Linked DNA regions of Allobranchiibius huperziae. The protein of the gene in region 2 interacts with the protein of the main gene of each other region in a pairwise test. Links are inferred from orthologs where the notes say so. Each region holds a gene or a part of one and is shown on either strand. Other genes may lie near its edges. The genes, in order: HNR15_RS02695 and ndk.

Region 1 (10,481 bases), 1.8 Mb from region 2 along the record:
TGACCATCGGCGGCTGGCTGACGGTGAGGTCGGGGTCGACGACGGCGGTGGTCGGGCGCAGCGAGACGTGGCTGATGCCGGTCTTCACGTGCTGGGAGAGCACGTCGAGCACGCAGATGGTGGTGCTCTCCGACCCGGTGCCCGTCGTGGTCGGTACGGCGACCAGCGGCTTGAGAGGCCGCGTCGGGTCGGCGCCCTTCCCGACCGGCGCGTTGACGTAGTCCATCAGCTCGCCGGAGTTGGTGGTGAGCAGGTTGATGGCCTTGGCGGTGTCGATGCTGGAGCCGCCGCCGACGGCCACGAAGGCGTCCCACGGTCCATGCTCGCGCGCCCAATCCACAGCAGCCGCAAGGCTCTCGTCGGTCGGCTCGACATGGGACCCGTCGTACACCTCGACCTGCACGCCCGCCTCGCGCAGCGAGTCGGCGACGTGTCCGGGCGCACCCGTGGCGGCGACGCCCTTGTCGGTGACGACCAGGACCCTCCGCGCTCCTTGCGCCGCCAGGTCGTAGCCCACTTCGCGCGATGCCCCCGGGCCGAGCTTCAGGTGCGGTGCGGCGTAGGTGAAGACGGTCTCGCGGGCATCGCTCATTTCGCCAGTATGTCGTCGCCCGCCGCGGCGCCCTGATCGGCCCATACGACGACGCGTGCCGGGTCGACGTCGAAGCGGCAGGTGCCGCCGACCGGTACCTGCGACAGGTCGCGGGCCGTGGCGGCGAGGAGGACGTCGTCCCCGAGCCGCAGGGTCACCGCGATGTGGGATCCGAGGTCGGCAGCGTCCTCGACGACCGCATGATGCTCGCCGTCCGGGCGGAGCACGACGTCCTGCGGGCGCACGCACCACGTCACCGGCGTATCGGCCGGTAGCCCTGTCGTCACGAGAAATTCGCAACCCCCTGCCCGCAACGCCCCGCCGGCCGTGAGCCGGCCCACCGCGACGTCCGGGATGCCGACCAGCCGCGCCACGGTCGGTGATGCCGGGCGCCGGTAGACCTCGGTGACGGGACCTGCCTGCAGCAGCTTGCCGTCCGCGATGACCAGCACCTCGTCCGCGAGCAGCGCCGCCTCGACCGGGTCGTGCGTGACCAGCACGGTGGACAGCCCGCTCTCGCGCTGCAGACGTCGCACTGTCGTCTGCAGGCCGGCGCGCACGGGTACGTCCAGCGCGGAGAACGGTTCGTCGAGCAGCACGACGCGAGGGTTCTGGCTCAGCGCCGCCGCGAGGCTCACCCGCTGGCGTTCCCCGCCGGACAGCTCCTGCGGGCGGCGGTCGAGCAGCTGGTCCAGGCCGAGCGTCTGCAGCCACCACGCGGCCAGCGCCGGGTCCGCGCGCACCCCGAACGTCGCGTGCTCCCACACGGTCAGATGGGGGAAGAGGCCACGGTTCTGCGGGACGTAGCCGACGCCGCGCAGTTGGGCGGGCACCTGTGCGACCGCGTCCCCCGCGAAGTCCACTTCGTCGCCGGGTGCGGCGTTCAGTCCGGCAATCGCTTTCAAGGTGAGGGTTTTTCCCGACCCGGAGGGTCCGAGCACGGCCAGCCGATCGCTGCCCGCCCGATGGGCGAGCTGGAGGTCGAAGTCGCCCACCCGCTGTCGCAGGGCGAAACCGACGGGCACCCGTGCGGCAGCCTGCGGGTGCACGGGCGAGGGGACCCGGGCGCGGTGTCGGCGCCGGGGGAGGCGCAGACCGGCGAGCAGGAGGCCGACGACCGCGATGCCGAGCGCGAGGGCGGTCGGTGCCTGGGTGGTGGGCAGACCGGTGGCCGAGAACTGCACCGAGGTGAAGACGGGCAGCGTGTACGGGTGGTAGGCGAGCAGCACCGTGGCGCCGTACTCGCCCAGCGCTCGCAGCCAGGTCAGCACCGCACCCGCTCGGATCCCGTCCGCGGCCAACGGCAGATCCACCTTGAGGAAGCGAGCGAGCGCGCCGTGACCGAGGGTGGCTGCCAGGTCGTCGAGCGCGGGGTCCCGCTCCGCGAAGGCCGACCGTGCCGCGATGATCAGGAACGGGGCGGCGACGAAGGTCTGCGCGATCACCACTCCGGCCGTGGTGCCGGTGAGCCCGCCGCTGACATGCGTGCCGAGCCAGGTGTAGGGCCCGACCAGGTAGATCAGCACGATGCCGCTCATCACCGGCGGCAGCGCGAGCGGCAGTTGGACGACGACCGTCACCACGCGTGCGAACGCGCCGGTCGACGTCGCGAGCCAGCGCGCGAGCGGCACCCCGAGCAGCAGGACGATGACGGTGCTGATGCTGGCGCTCGCGACCGACGTACGCGCCGCCGCCCACAGCCCGGACTCACCGAATCCACGGTCGCCGGAGGTCGCGAAGCGCCAGGCGAAGTAGACCAGCGGCACGAGCAGATAGAGCGCCAGCAGCCCGCCGAGATACCTCAGCGGGCTGCTGCGCGTCGTGGCGCGACGGTGGGCTACGGGGTGCTCCTCAACTGCTGGGCAGCAGACCTGCGGGCGGTGTGCCGGTGACCTTGGGCGGCGAGGTCACGGTGAACGCCGCGGCCTTGAAGATCGCCTGTGTCTGCGATCCCAGCAGATATTTCACGAACGCCGCGGCACCCGCGGCGTTCGGCGCGCCCTTCAACACCGTGACCGTGTAGCTCGCCTTCAGGTCGGTCCCGGTCAGCGGGACCGTCTGGATGCCGGCCGTCTTGGCCTCGCTGGTGTAGAAGAAGCCCGCGTCCAGCTGCCCCGACTGCAGATTCGCGACCAAGGTCTCCTCGGGGAAGACGTCGGAGGTGGACGAAGCGACCTTCGACAGAGCCGGATGGGCCTTCGCGTCGTCGCTCAGCGCCTGCGCGGTGAGCTTGCCCTTCGGATCGGTCTTGGGGTCGGTGAAGCCGACCTCGAAACCGGGCTGGGTGATCACGTCGTACCAGGGCTTGGTCTTGAGGGCGCTCGCGAACCTGCTCTTGGGGTTGATGCCGAGGACGAGCTTGGAGGAGCCGAAGGTGACGTACCAGCTCACCCAGTCACCGTTGGCGGTGCCCATCAGGGACTGGTCGGCCTTCGGGCTGGCGCTCACGAAGACGTCGCCCCGGCGCACCTTGCCCTTGATCTGGCTCGCCAGAGCGGTCGACCCCGCGGAGAAGCCACTGAACGAATACCCGGTACCGGCCTTGAATCCCGGCCCGATCTTGTCCTCCATCAGCTTCACCAGCGACCCGGCGTAGAGCACGTTGACGCTCCCGGTGCCCTTGGCGGGCGACGTGGACGAAGTCGTGGTGGACGCACTGCTCGAGCTGGAGCCGGACCCGGATGCGCCGGCCGAAGACGAGCCCGGCGAGGACGACCCACTGCTGCATCCGGCGGTGGCGCAGGTACCGAGGGTCACGAGGACCAGACTGCCGAGCAGGCGCTTCATGGGTGGTGCCTTCCGGTGGACGACGACAGCGCGTGCGCGCGACGGGACCATCCTGTCCCATTCGGTAGTCAAGGTGCGACTACTACGCCGGTTCGTCGAGGATCGTGTCGAGGAAGTCGATCGCCACCCGGGTCGACAGCAGCCGCCACACCACGACCCGGCGATCGAAGCCCACGCTCTGCTCCAGTTCCTGCTCGATCTGCGCCACCCGTTCGGTGAATCTCGTGCGCTGTGCCCGGGCGAGCGGACGCGGGTCGGCCCCGGCGCCGTCGATCAGGGCCAGCTTGAGCAGGAACATCGACCGGAAGTCGCGTACCCGTTCGACCGGCTCCGCCAGCCAGCGCTCGGTCTCGACCTGCCCGGCCGCGGTGATGTCGACGATGGTGCGCCGCGGGCCGCGGTCGCCCGGCTCGCCCGCCCGCTCGCGCACCAGGTCGCGTTCGATCAACCGGGCCAGCTCGCGGTAGACCAGGGGCCGGGTGAGACTCCACACCCGTCCCAGGTCGCCGGTGGGCTGCAGCCGCCGGGCGATCGCGAAACCGTGGGTAGGCCCCTGCGCGATCGCGCCCAGCACGGCGTACGCCGCGGGGCTCATCGGTGGGTGGCTGGGCGGCATCGTGCGGGCGGTCGCCGAAACGGCGGGACGCTCAGTCGTTCCGCGACGTGAGCCGGCGCGGTTCGGGCTGCTTGGGCAGCAGGTCGTCGCCGGAGCTTCGGCCCTTCAACCGCCGCTGCACCCAGGGCGCCAGGTAGTCCTTCGCCCAGGCGGCGTTCTCGTGGGCGATGTGGGCGCGCGACAGGACGGGCCCGGCGGGCAGCGCCGCGGCCCACTCGCGCTCGCCCTCGATGACGCCCAGGGTCCAGCCGGCCTGCAGGGCGACCCGACGGTGGCCCTCGGTCGACAGGTGCAACCGGTCCGGTGACCACATCCGCGCGTCCCGCAGCGACCGCATCGACCAGATGTCGAGCACGTACGCCTCGGTGCGCTGCGCGATACCCCACAGGTTGGCGTTGTGTGCCGCGATCCTCGGGCGGGCGGCCTTGATGACCGGCGCCTGCGCGGGATCGGCCAGCGTGGCCAGCAGGACGTCCGCGCCCGCGGTCCGGGCCCGCATGACGGCCGCCTCGATCCGGTCGGCGATGTCGTCCAGGTCGGCCCGGGGGCGCAGGATGTCGTTCCCGCCGCCGATCATCGACAGCAGGTCGGGTTTGAGGGGCAGCGCGGCGTCGAGCTGCGGCCCCACCACGTCGGCCAGCAGCCGTCCGCGGATCGCGAGGTTGGCGTAGTCGAAGTCGGTGCGGCGGTCGCTGTTCTGCTTGGCCAGCTGCCCGGCGAGGCGGTCGGCCCAGCCGATGTAGGACTCCGGGCGCGCCGGGTCCGGGTCGCCGACCCCCTCGGTGAAGGAGTCCCCGATCGCGACGTACCGATGCCATGTCATGCCAAGCTCCAATCCACGGGGGCGCCACCCTGCTCGGTGAGCAGGGTATTCGCGCGACTGAACGGGCGGGAGCCGAAGAAGCCGTTGCGTGCGGACAGGGGGGAGGGGTGCGCGCTCTCGACGTACGGCGTGCTGCCGAGGCGGGGCACCAGCGAGCGGGCGTCTCGGCCCCACAGGATCGCGACCAGCGGCTGGTCGCGCGCGACGAGCGCGTCGATGGCGCGCGCCGTGACCTCCTCCCAGCCGTGGCCGCGGTGGCTCGCCGGCTTGCCGGGCTGCACGGTCAAGACCCTGTTGAGCAGCAGCACCCCGCGCTCGGCCCACGGTGACAGGTCGCCGCTGCCGGGGGTCGGGACGCCGAGGTCGCTGCTCAGCTCGGTGTAGATGTTGGCGAGACTGCGGGGCACCGGGCGCACGTCCGGTGCGACCGAGAAGGACAGCCCGACCGCGTGGCCGGGCGTCGGATAGGGGTCCTGACCGACGATGAGCACCTTCACCTCGTCCAGCGGCTGCCCGAACGCGCGCAGCACCCTGTCACCGGCGGGAAGGTAGCCACGTCCGGCGGCCAGCTCGGCGCGCAGGAAGGCTCCGCAGGCGCTGATCGTGTCGGCGACCGGCTCGAGGGCGCCGGCCCAGCTCGGGTGGACGAGCTCGGGCAGCGGCGCGGTCGGCATACGGCCAACCTACGACGCCCATGTGGCGCGGCCGGCCTGGCACCTACACTCGCGGTCGTGCACGGCTACGACGAATACACGCAGGACCTGGGCAAGTCGATCCTCGAGTACGCCGCGGAGCGACTCGCGCTCGACCCGGTCCCTCTCGACGGTCCGCGGACCAAGGAGCAGCTGGACGCTGTGGCCGGGGAGGCGTTGACGGAGAAGGGTATCGGCGGCCAGGAGGCGCTGCGCCTCTTCGCCGAGGAGCTCTCGCTGGCGTGCCTGTCGACCGACCACCCGCGCTATCTGTCCTTCATCCCGTGCGCACCGACGCGCGAGGCCGCGATGTTCGACCTGGTCGTGGGGGCCTCGTCCATCTACGCGGGTTCATGGCTCGAGGGGGCGGGCGCCGTCTACGCAGAGAACCAGGCCCTGCGCTGGATCGCCGACCTCGTCGGGCTGCCCGAGGGCGCCGGCGGCTCCTTCGTGCAGGGCGGCACGATCGGCAACCTCTCGGCGCTGGTCACCGCCCGCGAGACCGCCCGCGTACGTAGCGGCGCCCGACCGTTCCGCGTCGCGGCCACCGTCGGATCGCACTCCTCCATCGCGTCGGCCTGCCGGGTCATGGACGCCGAACTGGTGCAGGTGCAGGTCGGCGACGACCTGCGGCTGACCGGTGAGGCGCTGCGCGAGGTGCTCATCGACGAGGGGCCGGAGTCGTTCTTCGCCGTCGTGGCGACCTGCGGCACCACCAACTTCGGCGTCATCGACGACCTGGAGTCGGTCGCCGCGGTGTGCGAGGAGTTCGGCATCTGGTTCCACTGCGACGGCGCGTACGGCGGCGCCGGGCTCGCCGCGCCCAGCGTCCGGCCCAAGTACGCCGGCATCGAGCGCTGCGACTCCTTCATCGTCGACCCGCACAAGTGGCTCTTTGCGCCGTTCGACTGCTGCGCGCTGCTCTACCGCGACCCGGCGCTGGCCCGGGCCGCGCACACCCAGCACGCGTCGTACCTCGACGTCCTCACCGACGCCCCGGACTGGAATCCCACGGACTACTCGGTGGGGCTCACCCGGCGCGCGCGGGGTCTGCCGTTCTGGTTCTCCCTGGTCGCGAACGGCACGCAGAAGTACAGCGCGGCGATCGAGCGCACCCTGGAGGTGACCCGGTTCGCCGAGGCGCAGGTGATCTCGCGCGACTACCTCGAGGTCGTGCGCCACGCCGACCTGTCGATCCTGGTCTTCCGCCGGCTCGGCTGGGAGCCCGCGGACTACCACCGCTGGTCCGACGGTCTGCTGGAGCGCCAGGAGGGGTTCGTGGTGCCCACCTCGCACGACGGGGAGACGCTCGCGCGCTTCGCGATCGTCAACCCGCTCACCAGCGAGGACGACATCACCGCGATCCTCGACTCGATGGCCTGACCTGCCCGGACCTCCCGCGGCGCGCGGACGTTCGTTGGTGCGGGTTCTGCGTCTGCGGCCAGTGCTGCAGCCCTGGCCGCAGACGCAAACCGGCCACGCCGACGCTTTGGCTTCGCCGTCGGATCGCCTCAGGCGGCGCGGATCTGCAGCTGTTGCCCGTCCGGGTCGGTCACGTGGACCGACCGCGCGTCGTCCTCGTGGGTGACGGTCGCGTCCGCGTAGCCGTGGTCCTGTAGGTCCTTCGCGACCGTGTCGAGGTCGCGCGCCGTGGTCAGGCACAGGCTCACCAGAGCGCCGGACCTGCCGGTGAGGGAGGTGCCGTCGCCGACGTGCAGGCCCACCGCGCCCGTCCCCGCGGAGAACTGCGCGTACGTGCCGTCCGCCGCGCTCATCGAGCGCTCGAGCCCCAGTGTCCGGAGGAACCGCACGTAGGGGCCGGCGGGATCGGTGAAGCGGACCGCCACCACGCAGGTCGAGGCGTCGGGCGTCGGTTCGTGCGTCTGGTAGCCGTAAGTGTCGGCGTGCACCGAGTTGATCTGCACCTCGTCACCCAGCGGATCGGTGATCATCAGCGATGCGCCGAAGGTCTCATCGACGTACGTCGTGCCGAGTCGCTCGGCCAGGCCGATCAGGTCCGAGGACTCGAAACACAGATTCGTCTGACCGGCGGCGCTCGGGGAGTCCGCGTCGCCGGCGGAATGCAACCAGACGCGGCCCGCACCCGCGTGCAGATCGACCCAGCCGGACGACGTGACGGCGGGGGAGAGGCCGAGCACCTCGAGGAACTCCCGCATGGCCGGCAGGTCGTCGGTGTAGCGGATGGCGGCGACGGTCAGAGGCATGGTCATGACTCCCTTTCGGTGGACGTGCTCGTGGGCGTGCCGGGGTGGTCGGGGGCGTCGCCGTCGAGGTAGTCGGTGAGCGCACGTGAGACGAGGGTGGACAGGCTGCTGCCCTCGTCGACGGCCCGGTGCTTCACCCGGGTCACGAGGTCGGGCGGGAGGTAGACGTTGAACTGCACCTTGGAGGAGGGGTCGCGAGCTGTCATGACAGAATGCTAGCAAAGTAGCAAGCGAGTGGGAAGGGGTTGACGAGATGCTCGAAGATCGCCCCATCCGGCTCATCCGTCACGGCACGCCGCAGCGGAATGACAAGGGTGTGATTCGCTCCTATAGTCGAGGCTGTTCATCTCGACGGCTGAAAGGTTGCCCATGAGCGTCGCCGACGCGCAGGTCCAGGGGGCCGACCGCACCAGTGATCTGTCCGATCGTGACCGTCGCATCCTGGACTTCGAGCGCACCTGGTGGAAGCTGCAGGGCTCCAAGGAGCAGGCCATCCGCGAGACGTTCGACCTCAGCTCCACGCGTTACTACCAGGCGCTGAACTCCCTGATCGACACCCCGGGCGCCCTCGCGTACGACGCCATGCTGGTCAAGCGACTGCAGCGGCTGCGGGCCGGCCGGATGCGCCAGCGCACCGCTCGTCGACTCGGGTTCGACCAGGGCGAGAAGGCCTGACCCCCTCCAGCCGCCGGGCCTGAAGTCCGGCCTCCCATCCGGTGCGATCCGCGGGGCCCCAGCCGTTTGCACTCGGGGGCGGCGAGTGCCAATAATGCTGTTAGCACTCTCGCCATGAGAGTGACAGACAGTGGCCGTCCGACGAGTGCCGCTCACCGCCGGGTATCCGTACACCCGGGCAGGCGCGGCTCGTCCGTCGCGGGCGTCGTACGGCCAGCTTCGGTACGCACTGTGGGAGGACCACGCAGATGGCCAAGACCATTGCATTCGACGAAGAGGCCCGCCGCGGCCTCGAGCGGGGCATGAACATCCTCGCCGACGCCGTGCGCGTCACACTCGGCCCCAAGGGCCGCAACGTGGTGCTCGAGAAGAAGTGGGGAGCCCCCACGATCACCAACGACGGTGTCAGCATCGCCAAGGAGATCGAGCTCGAGGACCCCTACGAGAAGATCGGCGCCGAGCTGGTCAAGGAGGTCGCCAAGAAGACCGACGACGTCGCCGGTGACGGTACGACGACGGCGACCGTGCTGGCCCAGGCCATGGTCCGCGAGGGGCTGCGCAACGTCGCCGCCGGCGCGAACCCGATGGCCCTCAAGCGCGGCATCGAGGCCGCCGTGGCCGCGGTGTCCGCATCGCTGCTGAGCCAGGCCAAGGAGATCGAGACCAAGGAGCAGATCGCTGCTACCGCCTCCATCTCGGCCGCCGACCCGCAGATCGGCGAGCTCATCGCCGAGGCGATGGACAAGGTCGGCAAGGAAGGCGTCATCACCGTCGAGGAGAGCAACACCTTCGGGCTGGAGCTCGAGCTCACCGAGGGCATGCGCTTCGACAAGGGCTACATCTCCGGCTACATGGTGACCGACACCGAGCGCATGGAGACGGTGCTGGACGACCCGTACATCCTGGTCGTCAACTCCAAGATCTCCAGCATCAAGGACCTGCTGCCGCTGCTGGAGAAGGTCATGCAGTCCGGCAAGCCGCTGATGATCATCGCCGAGGACGTCGACGGCGAGGCGCTGTCGACCCTGGTGGTCAACAAGATCCGTGGCACCTTCAAGTCGGTTGCCGTCAAGGCCCCCGGTTTCGGTGACCGTCGCAAGGCCATGCTCGGCGACATCGCCATCCTCACCGGTGGTCAGGTCATCTCCGAGGAGGTCGGCCTCAAGCTCGACACCGCGGAGCTGGACCTGCTGGGCACCGCGCGTCGCGTGGTCGTCACCAAGGACGAGACGACCATCGTCGAGGGTGCGGGTGACACCGACCAGATCGCCGGTCGCGTCAGCCAGATCCGCGCCGAGATCGAGAACTCCGACTCCGACTACGACCGCGAGAAGCTCCAGGAGCGCCTCGCGAAGCTCGCCGGTGGCGTAGCCGTCATCAAGGCGGGCGCTGCGACCGAGGTCGAGCTGAAGGAGCGCAAGCACCGCATCGAGGACGCCGTCCGCAACGCGAAGGCTGCCGTCGAAGAGGGCATCGTCGCCGGTGGTGGCGTCGCGCTGCTGCAGGCGACCGACGCCGCGTGGGGTGGACTCAAGCTCGAGGGCGACGAGGCCACGGGTGCGAACATCGTCAAGGTGGCCGCCGAGGCTCCGCTGAAGCAGATCGCCTCGAACGCGGGCCTCGAGCCCGGCGTCGTCGTCGAGAAGGTGCGCAACCTGCCCTCCGGTGAAGGCCTGAACGCCGCGACCGGCGAGTACGTCGACATGGTCGCCACCGGCATCATCGACCCGGCCAAGGTGACCCGCTCGGCGTTGCAGAACGCCGCGTCGATCGCCGCGCTCTTCCTCACCACCGAAGCGGTCATCGCCGACAAGCCGGAGAAGAACGTGCCGGCGGCGCCGGGTGGCGGCGACGAGATGGGTGGCATGGGCTTCTGACGAAGCACGCAGCGAAGGTTGTCGACGAGGCGCTAGCCGAGTCGGCGGCCGCAGCGGAGTGCGAGGAGGAAGCCCAGAAGGAACAGCTTCTGAGCTGAACCGAGAAGGAACAGCTTCTGAGCTGAACCGATACGGACCAGTCTCCGACTGACCACTCCGCGAACCACGCAAGCGAACAGCGCAAGCGAACAGCG
Region 2 (10,557 bases):
CGCGACCACGTCCTGGTCCATCAGCAACTGGCCGATCGCCTTGCGGCTGCGATGGATCCGGTCCCACGCACGGCTCGGGTCGGCATCGGCTCGCAGCGGATCCGGACCGGTGCGCGCGATGACCTCCGTGACCTCCGTAGGAGTGCGCAGGGCGCAGATGATGGGCCCGCGCAGGTCGGCGACCGTGGTGTCGGTCGCCAGCCGCAGCCTCACGGCGCCGCGCGGAGGCGGCAGCATGTCGTCGTACGACAGCACACTGAACTTGCCGATCAGGCCGAGGTGCACGTGCAGCACCCGTTCTGCGGAGAACTCCACGAACAGGTGCTTGCCCCAGGCGTCCGCGCTGTCGAGATAGGTGCCGTCGAGCAGCGCCGCGCTCTCGGCGAAGCGGCCCTGCGGGCTGCTCACCGCCGGCCGGCTCCCGCCGAAGGCGTCGTCGATCGCGGAGGCGAGCCGGTGAATCGTATGTCCCTCTGGCACAGCCTCACTCAGCCGATCAACACGGTCGAGACGCGATCCAGCCGAGGCTGGTCGTACTGTCCATCCGACACCACACCGCGCGCCCAGGTCAGCAGCAGCCGGTCCCCCAGCACCTCGACCCCACCCATGTTGTTGTCGAACCATGGCCCGTGCGTGAGGTCCCACTCGTACGCCGGCCGCCGCACCTGCGGCAGCCGCCGCGCGAGGCGGCGCATCGGGCGCTTCGTCCAGTTCGCCAGGGTGCCCTGCAGCATCCGCACGTGGCGCGGCAGCGGGTTGCGGATCGGCGAGCAGACGACCTGCAGAATCCGCGAACTCAGCGCATAACGCTCGTGCTGCACCTGGGTGATGTAGGAGTTGTGCACGTCGCCGGACAGGAATGTGATCGTCGCCGGCGCCTCGCCGTGCTGGCCGCGTGCCACCTCCACCACCCGTTGCAGCACGTGGGCGAACGACCGCTCGAACGCCGCCCAGTGCTCCAGATCGACCGCCTCGCGCAGCTTCTCGCCGAGTCGCGCCGTCCGTGGCCCACCCCACGCGCCGCCCGCCATCGTCTCGTCGATCGACTCCAGGTCGTGGATGGCCGGCGGGAGGAAGAACGGCAGCGACGTGCCGATGAACAGGTGCGAGGTGTCACCGTGCAACTGCTCGTCGAACCACCGGCTCTCCTTCGCATCCAGCATCGCGCGCTTCCCCGGCTCCAGCACTCGGGCATTGCGCGAGTCAATGACGACGAGCCGACTCTCACCCAGATCACGGGTGAAGGAGAAGCGGTAGGTCTCCGGCTCGCGGTCGACCCGGTCGGCGAACGCCTCGATGACCTCGGTGATGTCCAGCTCACCCTCGGCCGGGTCATGGGCGGCGATCTGCCGCCAGATCTCGTCCTGCCGCAGCTCGTCCGGCGCAAGATTGCCCGCGTGCTGATAGATCCAGTACGACGCGAGCGCACCCTTGATCCGGTCGCGCCACCACGGGAGCTTGTTCATCTCCTCGTGCCAGGCCCGCGAGGTGTTCCAGTCGTCGCGCACGTCGTGGTCGTCGAAGATCATCGCGCTGGACAGGGTCGAGAGCAGCCATCGGTTCGCCGGGTCGGACCACGCGAGCCGGTAGAGCTCGGCGTACTCGACGAAGTCCTTCACCTCCGGTCCCGGTGGGTCATCCAATCCCCTTCTGCGCTTTATGAACTCGCGCATCGCACGGGACGTCTCGTCGGCGTAGAGCTGGTCGCCGAGGAAGAGCACGAAGTCGGGCCAGTGCGCGGGGTCGCGGATCATGTCCACCGCGTACGCGCGCAGGGCGTCGACACCGTGCGACTTCGTGCCCTCCTTGTCGTGCGGGACGCTCGTGCGGCAGGACCCGTAGAGGAAGTGCGACGGCCGGCTGCGGTCGAGGGTGGCGATCCGACACGGCGGGTAGGGGTCGCCCGGCACCGGCCACACGACCCCGCCGTCGACGGCCACCTGGTAGTCCTGGACCGACCCGGGCTCCAGCCCCTCGACCAGCACGATCGCGTAGTGGTGTCCGTGCGCGGCGAAGGTCGGCACGGAGGTGGTGTGGCCGTCTTCGCTGCGCACCTCGACCTGCCCGGCGGCGGCCGTCTCGACCCAGATCGTCGCCGTCGTCTCCCCCACATGGCGCAGCAGCGGACCGAGGACCAGCGGTGGAGGCATAGGACAGTCCTAGCAAACCGCGCCTCAGCGGGCGCGACGGCCCGGTGCGCGACTACGCGTCACGACGTACGCCGAGGGGTTGACGCCGTGGTAGCGCACCACCTGCTCACGCACGATCTTCAGCCCGCGGGTGCGTGCCAGAGCGTCCTTGAAGACCCGCTTGTCGTCGGTGAGCAGGACGCAACGACCGCTCAGCGTCAGCACACGCTCGATCTCGCGCAGCACCCGCGGGTAGAGCTCGATGTTGTTGCTGTTGCTGCCGATCCGCTTCCCGAACGGCAGGTCCGTGACGACGCGGTCCACGCTGCGGTCGGCCAGGTCCAGTCTGGCGGCGTCCCCCGCGGAAACCTCGATGCGCCGGTCGAGACCGCGTTCGGCGAGGTTGCGACGTGCCAGGTCGACGGCCTCGACGTCCCGGTCCAGAACGATGCACCGGCCGTCCGGCCGCTCGATCGCGTCGACGATCGGGACGGTGGCGACTCCCGCGCACGGATCGAGCAGGAGGTCGTGAGGAGCACACTTGGCGAGCCGCAGCAGGCCCGCGACCACCGACACGGGTGTCGCCGCCGGCAGACGGCGCAGCGTGCCGAATCGGGCTGCCCACGCCAGGGGCCCCAGCTGGGCGACACCGCGCTCGACATCCAGATTGACCTGCCAGTCGGAGGGGGCGTTCACCCACCCCGCTCCGTCGGAAAACCGTGCGATCAGCTCCTCGCGGACATCGGGCGCGGCCTGCACCCGGAACCGCACCGGCTGCTCGATGCCAGCGTCCCCTGCGAGCCGTCGTACGACATCGGCGATGACGTCGGACGGTGCATCCGGATCCCAGGGCAGCGCCACCCGGTCCAGCGCGACGGCGGACGTCAGGAAGCCCAGGTCCTCCACGTCCTGCAGGAGGATCTCCCCCGGCTCGATCGACCGGCTGCGGATGCCGTGCTCCTGCAGCAGGTCTCCGCGGAACAGATCCTCGAACCCGACCGCGCACGTCACGATCAGGTCCACCGGCATACCCGTGATCCTCTCAGGCCGCACGACGCTCGATCGTCAGCGGATTCGTGGCGCCGGCATCACTACGACGCTGACAACCGCTGAGGCCGCCTCCGGTTGTCAGCGGATTCGTGGCGCCGGCACCACCACGACGCTGACAACCGCGGCAGGGGCCCGGACGCACGGACGCCCGGCACCCCCGTTCGGGGGCACCGGGCGTCCGGGTACGGCGTATCAGACTCAGGCGTCGGCCGGGGTCGCGCCGGCGGGCTGGTTGGACTCGTTCGAGCCACCCTGCCCGCCACCGCTGTTGCCACGGCCGCGACCGCCACGACGGCGGTTGCGCGGGCGGCGTTCGCCACCCTCACCCTGGCCACCGGTGTCCTCGGACCCGGTGCCCTGCGCGGAACCGTCGTCCTCAGCGGCGACGGCCGTGGTGTCGTCCGCAGCGGTCTCGGGAACGGTGCTGACCGGAGCGGCGTCGGCCACGGGGGCCGGCTCCGCGGCGGCGGGGGCGGCCTCGGCAGCAGCCGACACGTCCTCGACGACGGCCAGCGACAGCTTGCCGCGCGGGTCGACCTCCTTGAGCTCGACCTGCACCTTCTGACCGATCTTCAGCACGTCCTCGACGTTGTCGATGCGCTTGCCGCCGACGAGCTTGCGCACCTCGGAGATGTGCAGCAGGCCGTCCTTGCCGGGCAGCAGGGAGACGAACGCGCCGAACGTCGTGGTCTTGACCACGGTGCCCAGGAAACGCTCGCCGACCTCCGGCATCTGCGGGTTGGCGATCGCGTTGACCGCGGCCCGGGCGGCCTCGGCCGACGCACCGTCGGTCGCGCCGATGTAGACCGTGCCGTCGTCCTCGATCGACAGGTCCGCGCCGGTGTCCTCCTGGATCTGGTTGATCATCTTGCCCTTCGGGCCGATGACCTCACCGATCTTGTCGACGGGCACCTTCACCGTGATGACACGCGGTGCGAAGGGGCTCATCTCGTCGGGGCCGTCGATGGCCTCGTGCATGACGTCCAGGATGTAGAGCCGGGCGTCGCGTGCCTGGGTGAGTGCACGGCCGAGCACGTCGGCGGGGATGCCGTCGAGCTTGGTGTCCAGCTGGATCGCGGTGACGAACTCCCGCGTGCCGGCGACCTTGAAGTCCATGTCGCCGAAGGCGTCCTCGGCTCCCAGGATGTCGGTCAGCGCGGCGTACTGGGTCTGTCCGTCGACCTCGGCGGAGACCAGGCCCATCGCGATGCCGGCGACCGGGGCGCGCAGCGGCACACCGGCGTTCAGCAGGGCGAGGGTGGACGCGCAGACCGAGCCCATCGAGGTGGAGCCGTTGGAGCTCAGCGCCTCGGAGACCTGACGGATCGCGTACGGGAACTCCTCGCGGGTCGGCAGCACCGGCATCAGGGCGCGCTCGGCGAGCGCTCCGTGGCCGATCTCGCGACGCTTCGGCGAACCGACGCGACCGGTCTCACCGGTGCTGTACGGCGGGAAGTTGTAGTTGTGCATGTAGCGCTTGCGCGACACCGGGCCGAGCGTGTCGAGCTGCTGCTCCATGCGCAGCATGTTGAGGGTGGTGACGCCCATGATCTGGGTCTCGCCACGCTCGAAGATCGCCGAGCCGTGCACCCGCGGGAGCACCTCGACCTCGGCGGACAGCGCACGGATGTCGGCCAGACCGCGACCGTCGATGCGCACCTTGTCGCGCAGGATCCGCTGCCGGACCTGAGCCTTCTGCAAGGCGCGGTACGCGGCGGACACCTCCTTCTCGCGACCCTCGAAGCGCTTGCCCTCGCCGGCCAGTTCGGCCTTCAGGGCGCCCTTGAGCTCCTCGATCTTGTCCTCGCGGTCCTGCTTGTCCACGATCGTGAACGCGGCGGCGACCTGCTCGGAGGCGTCCTTCTCGACGGCCTCGTAGACGTCGTCCTGGTAGTCCAGGAAGATCGGGAAGTCCTGCACGGGCTTCGCGGCCTGCGAGGCGAGCTCGGACTGCGCATCGCACAGGACGCGGATGAACTTCTTGGCCGCTTCCAGACCCTCGGCGACGATCTCCTCGGTAGGAGCAGTCTTGCCCTGGTTCTTCACCAGGTCCCAGGTCGCTTCGGTGGACTCGGCCTCGACCATCATGATCGCGACGTCGTCACCGGCGACGCGGCCGGCGACGACCATGTCGAAGGTCGAGCGCTGCGCGTCGGAGAAGTTGGGGAAGGCGACCCACTGGCCGTCGATGAGGGAGACGCGGGTGGCGCCGACCGGGCCGGAGAACGGCAGGCCGGAGATCTGCGTGGAGGCGGACGCACCGTTGATGGCGAGCACGTCGTACTGGTGGTCGGGGTTGAGCGACAGCACCGTGATGACGACCTGGACCTCGTTGCGCAGACCCTTCTTGAAGGTCGGGCGCAGCGGGCGGTCGATTAGGCGACAGGTCAAAATGGCATCCGTCGAGGGCCGTCCCTCGCGGCGGAAGAAGCTGCCGGGGATCTTGCCCGCGGCGTACATCCGCTCCTCGACGTCGACCGTCAGGGGGAAGAAGTCGAACTGGTCCTTCGGTTGCTTGCCTGCGGCCGTGGTGGACAGCAGGGTGGTCTCGTCGTCGAGGTAGCACAGCACGGAGCCGCCTGCCTGCTTGGCGAGGCGTCCGGTCTCGAACCGGACGGTGCGGGTGCCGAAGCTGCCGTTGTCGATCGTGGCTTCGGCGAAAGTGATCTCTGGACCCTCCATTGGGTCTCCTCTTCTGTTCTCTTCTGACCGGCCGGCGGATCGTCGTTGCCCGCGGCCGTTTTCTTCATCTCGGGGCGTACGGCGATGTTGCCCGCGGGCGGCAGCGCAGCGGCTGCGGCCGGCGGGGTCGACATACCCCCGAACACGCCAGAAGGCGGCCACCGCGAAGGTGACCGCCTGCTGGCGTGAAGTGGGTGATCAGCGACGTAGACCCAGTCGCTTGATGAGCGAGCGGTAACGCTCGACGTCGATGTCCTCGAGGTAGCGCAGCAGACGCTTGCGCTGGCCGACCAGGAGGAGCAGCCCGCGGCGGCTGTGGTGGTCGTGCGGGTGCTGACGCGAGTGCTCGGTGAGGTCCTTGATGCGCTGGGTCAGCATCGCGACCTGCACCTCGGGGGACCCGGTGTCACCCTCGGACGTTGCGTACTCGGACATGATCTGTGCCTTGACGGCGGTTTCCAGGGGCATCGTGAGGATGACTCCATTTCTGTGACTCGTTGCGCGGTGCTCCTGGGCATGTCCACCAGGGCGCTGTCGATCCGCGGCCGGTATACGGCGATCCCCAGAATAGCAGCGCGACAGGAGGCGCCCTAATCGGCCGAGGCCGCCACTACGCCTCCGCCGGGCCGCCTGCGAGCCGCGTCTTTCAGCTGATCGCGGCGGTGATGACGGCTGCGATGGCCAGGTGGCTGGCCGCAGTGACCCACACCGCGGGGTGCCGCTCGGTGGCGACCATCATCGCGCCGAGCTTTCCGGGCGTCAGGATGTCGAGGATGACGAAGAACACCGCCATGATCAGCATCCCGAGGATGCTGAAGACCGCGGTGCGGATGAGGCCGTCCGTCAGGTCGCCGTGGGCGCTGCGGATCGCCGCCACGATGATCGCGGCGACCGAGACCACGTTGACCGACACCAGGATGCAGGCGTTGGTGTTGCGCTGTTCCCAGATGAGCTCGTGCAGCTTGCCCGGGGTGAGCATGTCGATCATGGCGTAGCCGACGAGCATCATGCCGACGCCCACCCCGGCGTAGGCGGCGATCGCACCGACGTCGTTCCACAGATCCGAACTGGTCATCGCATCTCTCTCACTGGTCTGACGGCGGGCGTCACGGCGGGGCGGCTCCTGCTGAGGGTAGACGTGTCGGGCGTTCCCCTGCCTCGCTCACTGCGCGGCCGTTCAGCCGAGCCCCAGGTCACAGGTGAGCTGCCGCCACGCCGCGACCATGAGCGGTCCGCCGTGGCCCTCGGTGCTCTCGATGACCAACCGCGACCTCGGGAGCACGCGGTGCAGCGCGTACGCCGTCACCGCCGGTCCGCTGATGTCCCTGCGTCCGTGGACCAGCCCGACCGGTATCTCGCGCAGAGCGCCGGGGTCGGTGAGCAGCGGCGGGTCGACGAAGCCGTCATGACTCCAGTAGTGGGCGGTCAGCCGGGTGAATGCCACCTGGTAGTCGATCGGCCGCTCGCTGTGGCTGGTGGTCGGCTGCAGCAGCCCGACGTGCGCGTCCTCCCAGCGCATCCACGCCTCGGCCGCCGGGCGGTGTACGAGTGGGTCGGGGTCGGCCAGCAGACCTGCGTACGCCGTGACGAGTCGTCCCTGCCCGCGGCGGTAGCCGACGCCCGCGCGCTCGGCGTACCCGGCGTACTCATCCCACGCCTCGGGAAAGATCCGCCCGACGTGCTCGGTGATCCAGTCCACCTCCGCTCGGCCGGTGGTGGTGACCGCCATGACGCTGACCGCGAGGGTGCGTTCGGGGTGGGCGCGGCCGTAAGCGAGCCCCAGGGTCGAGCCCGACGACACCCCGGTCACGACCCAGCGCTCGATGCCGAGGTGGGTGCGCAGCGCTTCCAGATCGGCGATCAGGTGCGCCGTCGTGTTGGCGCCCAGGTCGTACGTCGGGTCGGACGCGTGCGGCGTCGACCGGCCGCAGCCGCGCTGGTCCAGGCCGATGACCCGGAAGCGGTCGTTGTCGAACCAGCCCCGGTAGCTGCCCTTGTTGAGACCGCCGCCCGGGCCGCCGTGCAGATAGACCAGAGGTACGCCGTCGAGGGCGCCGGAGTCCTCCCAGTAGACGCGGTGTCCGTCGCCGACCTCCAGCAGGCCGGTGGCTATGGGGTCCGTGTGCATGCGGTCATCGTGGCAGGCCGGCAGTGGCAGACTTGTCGCTCATGAGCCGATCCGTGCCGACTGATCGACCCAGTGAACGCGCCCGTTACGAGGCGGAGGTCGCGGCGTACGTCGCGGCCGGGGGGAACGAACAGGTCCAGCGGGTCATCACCGCGGTGCACGGGATGTCCCGTCGCCTCGCCCAGTGGTACACCCGCCAGCTGCAGGATGTCGGCCTCTCCTCCGGCGAGTGGTCGGTCATCTCCATCCTCGCCACGGCGCCCGACGGTCAGCTGACGACGCCGTCGTACCTGGCGCACGCGACCGCCATCGCGCCGTCGTCGATGACCCACCGGCTGGACCGGATGAGCGAGCGGGGGCTGCTCGAGCGCACCCCCGACAAGGAGAACCGGACCAGGATCCTCGTCGCGCTGACCGAGACGGGCTGGGAGCTGTTCAAACAGGTCATCCAGGAGTCGGACGTGATGGAGTCGGACGTGCTGGACCGGCTCGACACCACCGAGCGCGCGCGGCTGGCGACGCTGCTGGAGCAGGCGATCACCGGACTGGACGAGGCTCTCGGCGCCCGCTGACGGGGGCATGACCACGCTCACTCTGCGTTTCGGCCCGCTCGGCCCCGAACGCACGCCGCCGACCCGCGCGCACCCTGCATCTCGGCCCGCTCGGCCCCGAACGCACGCCACCGACCCGCGCCCACCCTGCGTTTCGGCCCGCTCGGCCGACGAAGGACCGTCGTAAAGGGAAACCCGGGTCCCCGCGAAGTATCGGAGCGCAGCGGAGAACGTCGTGGGGTGGTCTTCGTGGCGGGGTCCCCGCGAAGTATCGGAGCGCAGCGGAGAACTTCGTGGGGTGGTCTTCGTGGCGGGGTCCCCGCGAAGTATCGGAGCGCAGCGGAGAACTTCGTGGGGTGACTAGAACCAGATGGAGATCTCGCGGGCGGCCGACTCCGGTGAGTCCGAGCCGTGCACGATGTTGGCCTGCACCTTCTCGCCCCAGTCGCGCCCGAGGTCGCCGCGGATGGTGCCGGGCAGCGCCTTGGTCGGGTCGGTGGCGCCGGCCAGGGCGCGGAAGCCCTCGATGCAGCGGTGGCCCTCGACCACGACGAACGTGGCCGGCCCTGAGGACATGAAGTCCACGAGCGGCTCGTAGAACGGCTTGCCCTGGTGCTCCTCGTAGTGCCGGGCGAGGCGTTCGCGATCGGGGGTCGTGATGTGCAGGTCGGCCAGGACGTAGCCCTTGGACTCGATACGGCGCAGCACCTCCCCCGTCAGGCCGCGGCGGAAGCCGTCGGGTTTGACGATCACCAGGGTGCGTTCGATCTGCTCGCTCACGGGCGAAACCCTAACGGGTACGGGTCAGGTGGCCTGCAGCGCGCCGACCGACAGCAGCACGAAGAGCAGCACGGCCAGACCGATCCGGTAGAAGACGAACGGCCGCAGCGTGTGCGTGGTGAGGTAGCGCATCAGCCACGCGATGACGGCGTACCCGATGACGAACGCGAGCACCGTCGCGACGGCCACCTGGCCCCAGCCGTCCGGGTTGGGTTTGGACACCTCGCCGGCGAGCTCGAACAGGCCGGAGGACCACACCGCGGGGATCGCGAGCAGGAAGGAGTAGCGAGCAGCCGACTCCCGGCGGTAGCCCATCAGCATCCCGCCGCTCATCGTGCCGCCGGACCGAGAGACACCCGGGATCAGGGCCAGCGCCTGCCAGAGGCCGAAGAAGATGCCGTCGCGGGTGGTGAGGTCCTGCACCTGCTTGGTCTGCCGCGCGGTGCTGTCGGCATAGGCGATGACCAGCGCGAAGAGCAGCAACATGCTGGCGGTGATCCAGAGGTTGCGCGCCGGGCCTTCGATGGCGTTCTTGAAGATCAGCCCGAGGATGCCGATCGGCAGCGTGCCGATGATGACCAGCAGGAACTCCCGGGCGTCCGGGTCCGACCACGGCAGCCTGCGCCGCAGCGCGAGGACGCCGGCGCGGATGAGCCGCACGATGTCCCGCCAGAAGTAGACGAGCACCGCTGTCTCGGTGCCGAGCTGATTGATGGCGGTGAACGCCGATCCGCCGCCGTCGTTGTCGAAGAAGAGCCGACCCACGATCAGCTGATGTGCCGAGGACGAGACGGGGATGAACTCGGTCAGGCCCTGCACGATGCCGAGCAGGACCGCTTCGAGCCAACTCATGCGGTCACCGGGACCCGGACGGTCTGGACGATCGGGGTCGGGACGATCACGGTTGTCGCTCCAAGTAGTCGGCGGTCAACTGGTCCATCTTGCGGCCCTGCACCAGTGCCGTGATCCACAGCGCGAGGAAGATCACCCCCACCACGAACATCAGCGGCACCACGAAAACCGCGGCCAGCGTAGCGATCTGGACCACCCAACCCAGCGCGACACCCCAGGGGCGACGCATCGTTCCCGCCGTGACGATGCACAGCACCGCCAGCACGCCACCCACCCAGAGGTACGCCGGGTGGCCGACGCCGTCACGCGACTTGGCGATCGCGTACGCCACCAGCCCACCGAGCAGGACCACTACGACCTGGAAGGCGACCACGACGGCGGCCAG

Evidence for each region.
Region 1: the proteins of ndk (region 2) and HNR15_RS02695 interact in binary tests that used the Escherichia coli proteins (3 or more experiments, as listed by UniProt). The link is inferred for Allobranchiibius huperziae from one-to-one orthologs.

Annotation. Positions count from the first base shown.
Region 1 is NZ_JACCFW010000001.1:553,586-564,066, forward strand. The notes cover bases 3,654-6,510. They hold HNR15_RS02695 (uracil-DNA glycosylase), read right to left. Parts: upstream 5,493-6,510; coding sequence 4,815-5,492; downstream 3,654-4,814. Other genes in these bases: HNR15_RS02685 (PadR family transcriptional regulator), read right to left, coding at 3,654-3,974; HNR15_RS02690 (SGNH/GDSL hydrolase family protein), read right to left, coding at 4,027-4,818; HNR15_RS02700 (pyridoxal-dependent decarboxylase), read left to right, coding at 5,550-6,510. Outside these bases: HNR15_RS02670 (hydroxyacid-oxoacid transhydrogenase), read right to left, coding at 1-592; HNR15_RS02675 (ATP-binding cassette domain-containing protein), read right to left, coding at 589-2,358; HNR15_RS02680 (substrate-binding domain-containing protein), read right to left, coding at 2,444-3,379; more of HNR15_RS02685, read right to left, coding at 3,462-3,653; more of HNR15_RS02700, read left to right, coding at 6,511-6,893; HNR15_RS02705 (VOC family protein), read right to left, coding at 7,022-7,735; HNR15_RS02710 (ribbon-helix-helix domain-containing protein), read right to left, coding at 7,738-7,941; HNR15_RS02715 (DUF3263 domain-containing protein), read left to right, coding at 8,105-8,410; groL (chaperonin GroEL), read left to right, coding at 8,659-10,287. UniProt on the Escherichia coli protein: Excises uracil residues from the DNA which can arise as a result of misincorporation of dUMP residues by DNA polymerase or due to deamination of cytosine.
Region 2 is NZ_JACCFW010000001.1:2,371,496-2,382,052, forward strand. Bases 7,611-10,543 are described here. They hold ndk (nucleoside-diphosphate kinase), read right to left. Parts: upstream 9,321-10,543; coding sequence 8,901-9,320; downstream 7,611-8,900. Other genes in these bases: HNR15_RS11140 (alpha/beta fold hydrolase), read right to left, coding at 7,611-7,989; HNR15_RS11145 (MarR family winged helix-turn-helix transcriptional regulator), read left to right, coding at 8,031-8,561; HNR15_RS11155 (undecaprenyl-diphosphate phosphatase), read right to left, coding at 9,345-10,172; HNR15_RS11160 (DUF4233 domain-containing protein), read right to left, coding at 10,219-10,543. Also shown: HNR15_RS11110 (Fpg/Nei family DNA glycosylase), read right to left, coding at 1-480; HNR15_RS11115 (alkaline phosphatase D family protein), read right to left, coding at 489-2,150; HNR15_RS11120 (TRM11 family SAM-dependent methyltransferase), read right to left, coding at 2,175-3,158; HNR15_RS11125 (polyribonucleotide nucleotidyltransferase), read right to left, coding at 3,378-5,861; rpsO (30S ribosomal protein S15), read right to left, coding at 6,060-6,329; HNR15_RS11135 (DUF350 domain-containing protein), read right to left, coding at 6,508-6,936; more of HNR15_RS11140, read right to left, coding at 7,039-7,610; more of HNR15_RS11160, read right to left, coding at 10,544-10,557. UniProt on the Escherichia coli protein: Major role in the synthesis of nucleoside triphosphates other than ATP. The ATP gamma phosphate is transferred to the NDP beta phosphate via a ping-pong mechanism, using a phosphorylated active-site intermediate.